2 regions of the Ferdinandcohnia salidurans genome follow, and region 2 is predicted to be linked to the other one. Evidence: riboswitches for the same ligand, from Rfam matches in the RefSeq annotation. Region 2 holds a riboswitch; the other holds the start of a gene.

Region 1 (3,156 bases), on a different contig from region 2:
TGATAATGATGCTGAAAGACAAGCTGTTTTAGGAGAAGCAATTGAGATCGTATTAAAAGAAAATGCGCCGGATATTGAATATTGCTTCACAACCGATCCAGAGGAGGCTTTTACTGATATCGATTTCTGCTTTGCTCATATTCGTACGGGGAAATATGAAATGCGCGAAAAAGATGAAAAAATTCCATTGAAATATGGTGTAGTCGGCCAAGAAACTTGCGGACCTGGCGGAATTGCTTATGGAATGAGAAGCATCGGGGATATGGTTGAGTTAATCGATATAATGGAAAAATATTCACCAGATGCATGGATGTTAAACTATTCTAATCCTGCAGCCATTGTAGCGGAAGCTTGTCGCGTTCTTCGTCCAAATTCAAAAGTATTGAATATTTGTGATATGCCTGTAGGCACACTACGTAGAATTTCTCATATCATCGGCAAAGAGCCACAGGATTTAGAAGTACGTTATTTCGGATTAAACCACTTTGGCTGGTGGACAAGTGTAAAAGATAAAGAGGGAAATGAATATCTTCCTCAAATTCGTGATTATGTTGCTGAAAACGGATATCTTACTCAAAAAGAAGTAGATACCCAGCATACTGATGCTAGCTGGCAAGAAACACACAAGAAAGCAAAAGATTTACTAGCGGTTGATCCTAGATTCTTGCCAAATACGTATTTAAAATACTATTTATACCCTGATTATGTGGTAAAAACGTCTAATCCAGAATACACAAGGGCAAATGAAGTAATCGCTGGTAGAGAAAAGACCGTTTTCTCAACAGCAAGAACGATCATTGAAAGAGGAACTGCAGAAGGCTGCGAGTTTGAAATGGGGGCACATGCCACTTTCGTTGTTGATTTAGCCCGTGCGATTGCCTTTAACACACATGAAAGAATGTTATTAATTGTTGAAAACAATGGAGCCATTGCTAACTTTGATGATGATGCTATGGTTGAAGTTCCATGTATTGTTGGTAGCGACGGTCCAGAGCCATTAAGCCAAGGGAAAATTCCTGAATTCCAAAGAGCGTTAATGTATCAGCAAGTAACAGTTGAAAAATTAGTGGTTCAAGCCTATATTGAAGGCAGCTACCAAAAGCTCTGGCAGGCATTAACACTTTCAAAAACAGTACCAAGTGCAAAAGTAGCCAAAGACATCTTGGATGAATTAATCGAAGCTAATAAAGGTTATTGGCCGGAGTTACACTAATAGAAAAGTAGAATACTAAGGGTAACCTGTAGCATAAGTATACTAGTAACCTAAAAAGAACAATAATAAGATTTTTCAAAAATCTTATTGACAGTTCAAGACATTCCATGTAAATTATTAATTACAATTCAATAATTAATGAATTCTTATCAAGAGAGGTGGAGGGACTGGCCCTTTGAAGCCTCGGCAACAGACTACAAGGTACTGTGCCAAATCCAGCAAGCAAAGAGCTTGAAAGATGAGAAGAGACGATTAAATTTACCATTTAAACCCTCTTCTGTCATGAAGGGGGTTTTATTTTTTTGATTTAAAAGAGGTCTTTATTACCTATAATCAATTCTCAAAAACTAAATTTATATAAAATGAAAAAGTATGCCGATTAGACAACTAAAGGTATCTTTATCCAATACATCTTTACATGGTGTTGGATAGAGGTGCCTTTTTTGTTTGATTTCGAAAAGGAGGATTATCGTTGATTAAGTTTGAGGAAGTAAATAAAGTATTTGGTTTGGAAGGAAAGAAGGTGCAAGCGTTAAAGGATGTTTCTTTAACCATATCAAAAGGAGAAATCTTTGGAGTGGTTGGATTTAGTGGGGCTGGTAAAAGTACATTGCTCCGACTCGTTAATTTACTTGAACGCCCAACATCAGGGAAGGTGGTGGTTAACGACCGAGAAATATCCAGTCTCTCTCAAGCTGAGCTACGTAAGTTACGAAGGAAAATCGGTATGATCTTTCAGTCATTTAACCTATTTAACTCTCGCACTGTATATGGAAATATCGCTTATCCTCTCAAACTTGCAAAGTTGCCAAAGGATGAAATTGATCACCGTGTTAAAGAATTACTTCAATTTGTTGGTTTACAAGATAAGTCAGATCAGTATCCGGAACAGCTTTCCGGCGGACAAAAGCAAAGAGTAGGTATTGCAAGAGCGCTTGCCACATCACCAGACATTCTGATTTGTGATGAAGCAACCTCTGCGTTAGACCCTGAAACAACAGGAGAAATCCTTCAGCTATTACGTAAAGTGAATGAGGAGTACAATATTACCATTTTACTTATTACACATGAGATGCATGTAATCCGTAGTATTTGTCATCGAGTGGCTGTGATGGAAAACGGGTCAGTGATTGAAGAAGGAAATGTGTATGATATTTTTTCAAACCCACAATCCAAAACGACTAAAAATTTTATTAGTTCCGTGCTAAACGATAAGCTTTCTAGCAAACTCTTAGAGAAATTGCGCAATAACCATTATGGAAACTTGTATCGCGTGATTTTTACAGGAGGGGCTTCAAGTCAACCAATCCTATCACGAGTAACGAGAAAGCATGGGATTGATTTCAATATTATATACGGAAGTATTAACGAGTTACAGGATCAATTGTTTGGTAGTTTAATTGTTGAGTTTCAGGGTCCTGATCCTCTAATTCGGCAAGTTATCAATGAACTTAAACAAATTGTTGAAGTAAGGGAGGTGATTAATCATGAGAGTTGATTGGACTACGTTTTGGCCTCGTATTATTGAAGCGACTGGAGAAACCATTTTAATGGTTATCTTTACATTAATTTTCTCAAGCATGATTGGTATAGCGATGGGGGTACTCTTTTTTGTCACCCGCAAAGGGAACATATTAGAAAATAAGTATATCTTTCTCGTACTTAATTTGTTAGTGAACATCGTTCGTCCCATTCCATTTATTATTTTGCTAGTTGCATTGAGTCCCTTAACTCGGGCAGTTATGGGTACTACGATTGGAACGGCAGCAGCTATTTTTCCTATGACGATAGCGGCATGCTTTGCGGTTGCTAGGATCGTAGAGAGTAACCTTGTCTCGATTGATCCGGGAATTATTGAAGCTGCACAGGCTATGGGTGCAAGCCCCGTACGAATCATATTTGGCGTACTTATACCTGAAGCGTTAGGACCTCTTATTCTCGGT
Region 2 (3,156 bases):
CCAAAATGACGAACCTTCCCTGAGGATTCCAACACATCGAATGCTTCTGCAACCTCTTCAGGCTCAACGAGGGCATCCGGACGATGTAAAAGGAGAACATCAAGATAGTCCGTTTTAAGTCGTTTTAAGATTCCGTCAACGGAATTAAGGATATGTTCTTTTGAAAAATCAAACATACCTTTTCGAATGCCACATTTTGATTGAAGAATAATTTTCTCCCTTACATCATCGTTCATATGTATTGCATCTGCAAAGATTTCTTCACAAGTACCACTACCGTAAATATCGGCATGGTCAAAAAAGTTCGCTCCGTTTTCTAATGCCGTTTGCACAAACGCTTCTGCCTCAGGCTTCTCTAATGAGTTGATTCTCATACACCCTACTGCCACAACTGGAACCTCTAGTGAACTGGTGCCTAGTTTTATTTTTCGCATTGTGTTAAACCTCCAAGTTTTAATATAGGACTGTTATTACTGTTGCCCATTTCTAGTCTACATATTTCGATATGGATTGGAAAGTATAGAAAAAAGGGAGGTTTTGTGATGAATCGAATAAAACGTTTATTCATGCTGTTATTATTAGCATTTCCGATGTTTTTCTTAATGGGTTGTGGAGATGACGAAAGACCTGAGGAAGGCGAGGACATTGAAGAGATCGAAGAGGAAGATGAGATCGGTGACGGCGAGATCGATGATGAGTAGAAGGTAAAAAGGAGCTCCCCCAAAACTTGGGAGGAACTCCTTTTTTAGTTATGCAGTTGTTGTTGCTGTTTTAGTATCTTTTTTCGCGTTGATTCGTTTTGTTAGGAATGGAACTGCGAATCTATCTACACCATAGTAGTATGTTGCAGCGCCTGCGAATAAGAGAACTACTGCTAATGTGTAAAGTACTGGGTTTGTGCTAACTGTTCCAGCAAGTAAGAAGTTCAGGTTCATGAATGCACCTGCGATTAATGCTGGGATTGTTGCAGCACCAAAGATTAATCCAAGTCCAACTAGAACTTCGCCCCATGGAATGAGTACGTTAATGATTTCAACGTTTGGAAGGGCAAAGCCTTCTAGGAATGTTGCGTACCAACCTGCTACTGCTGGGTGTTCGCCACCAGCCTTTGCAAGTGCTCCTTGTAGGAATCCGCCTGCGTCAAATCCTCCAGTTAATTTATGAAAACCAGCTTCTAGCCATTGAATACCTAACCATACACGTAATACTGTCCAAATAATTGCCATTTTAGGTCCTTTTAAGAATGTTCTCATCTTAATCTCCCCTTTTATTTTATATTGTGAAATTATTCACAAGATGTTTTAAAAAAAATATGATTGCTTTAGCTGCCAGCTTTTGTAGTTAGTTTGTGAAGTTTTTCACTAACTTTCTACACTCTTAATATACAGCGGATTTTCAATTAAAGCAATAGGCTTCACAAATATGACACAATTGTTTTTTGGTTGTATTTTTAGGCCCAATTTTAAAGTGTTGTATAGGTGATTATATAATCACCGAAAATTTAAATAAGGGAAAATTTTTGAAAAAGTGTTTGACTTTGGGTATTTTACAATCTATAATCCATTTATAAAGTAAAACTAGAACGTATTAATTGAATAAAGGACTCTTATCCAGAGCGGTGGAGGGACATGGCCCTACGAAACCCGGCAACCTTCAAGATTATTCTTGAAAAGGTGCTAATTCCATCAGGTGAAAACACCTGAAAGATAAGAGGAGGAAAAATCCCTCTTCTTATAGAAGAGGGATTTTTTTATCGTCAGGGTATGAAAGTTAGTTTTTGTATTAGTACTATTCCTAGTTTGCCTATAAAAATACTGGAGGTATAAACATGAAAAAAATAAGCGTTTTCTTAACTGCTGTATTACTGTTGATCGGAATTGTAGGTTGTTCGAATAGCTCAAGCAAAGCTAGCCAAGGAAGTGAAAAACCTGAAAAAATCACATTAGATTATGCCTTTTATTCGCCTACAAGTCTTGTGTTAAAAGAGTTTGGGTGGGCTGAGGAAGCATTCAAAGAAGAGGGAATTAAGGTTGAATTTGTTTTAAGTCAAGGAAGTAATAAAGCATTAGAATTTTTAAATAGTGGAAGTGCGGACTTCGGTTCATCTGCAGGGGCAGCAGCTCTCATGGCTAAAGCAAAGGGAGCTCCAATTGAATCCGTGTATATTTACTCAAAGCCAGAGTGGACAGCATTAGTGGCAAATAAAGATTCAAAGATACAAAGTATAAGTGATTTAAAAGGGAAAAAGGTTGCGGCAACCATCGGGACAGATCCATATATTTTTCTATTACGTGCATTAAATGAGGAAGGGTTAAGTCCTTCAGATGTTGAAATCGTTAATCTACAGCATGGAGATGGAGCGGCAGCGTTATCTTCTGGTCAGGTAGATGCATGGTCAGGGTTAGATCCTCATATGGCAAGAGTTGAATTAGAAACGGATGCGAACCTTTTTTACCGCAATGCAGATTTTAATACGTATGGAACCTTAAATGTGCGTTCAGAGTTTGCGGAAAAATATCCTAAGTACGTTGAAAAAGTCATTGAGGTTTACGAAAAGGCCCGTAAATGGGTGTTAGAAAATCCTGAAGAAGCAGCGGAAATTTTAGCTAAGTCCGCAAATATTGATATTGAAGTTGCAAATAAACAATTAAATGAACGAAATGATTTTTCTAATCCCGTTCCTGGTGAAATACAAATTGAGGCATTAACAGAAGCGGGTAAGGTGCTTCAAGCACAGGACATCATCGGAAAAGATGTTGAATTGGATCAACTAGTTGAAGAATTAATTAATCCTACGTTTGCGGAAAACGTAATTAAACAATAGAGGTTAGTGCCTCTTTCGTAACGGCACTCCCTCGTGATAGGAGAGGTTAAAATGAGCACAAAAGGCGGAGCGTTGACTAGACAAATTAAGGTGAAGTCAAAGCGTGAGTTTGCGTTATCGGGAAGTGTAAAAGTAATCCTACTTGGGAGTATCATCCCAGCTATTTTACTGGTGGTTTGGCAATATTTAAGCCATATTGGTGTCCTTGAAGGGCATCTTATGCCAGCACCAACGGTTATCCTTGCGAAAATAATTGAATTTGCTGGAGATGGAAGTCTTTGGGGCCATATCGGCATTACTTTATATCGAATCTTTTTTGGTTTTCTAATCGG

Evidence for each region. A riboswitch is a leader RNA that binds a small molecule or an ion and turns the genes downstream of it on or off. The one in region 2 is predicted to bind S-adenosylmethionine.
Region 1: another riboswitch for S-adenosylmethionine. It lies ahead of ACFSFW_RS11365 (methionine ABC transporter ATP-binding protein); the one in region 2 lies ahead of ACFSFW_RS17560 (aliphatic sulfonate ABC transporter substrate-binding protein).

What each region holds. Positions count from the first base shown of each region.
Region 1 is NZ_JBHUEK010000018.1:36,761-39,916, forward strand. It holds gene ACFSFW_RS11360 (6-phospho-alpha-glucosidase) at 1-1,213, shown strand, start outside; SAM riboswitch class I at 1,357-1,458, shown strand; gene ACFSFW_RS11365 (methionine ABC transporter ATP-binding protein) at 1,686-2,711, shown strand; gene ACFSFW_RS11370 (methionine ABC transporter permease) at 2,701-3,156, shown strand, end outside.
Region 2 is NZ_JBHUEK010000025.1:667,454-670,609, reverse strand. It holds gene ACFSFW_RS17575 (aldo/keto reductase) at 1-434, opposite strand, end outside; gene ACFSFW_RS17570 (hypothetical protein) at 543-701, shown strand; gene ACFSFW_RS17565 (DoxX family membrane protein) at 750-1,253, opposite strand; SAM riboswitch class I at 1,604-1,713, shown strand; gene ACFSFW_RS17560 (aliphatic sulfonate ABC transporter substrate-binding protein) at 1,829-2,824, shown strand; gene ACFSFW_RS17555 (ABC transporter permease) at 2,876-3,156, shown strand, end outside.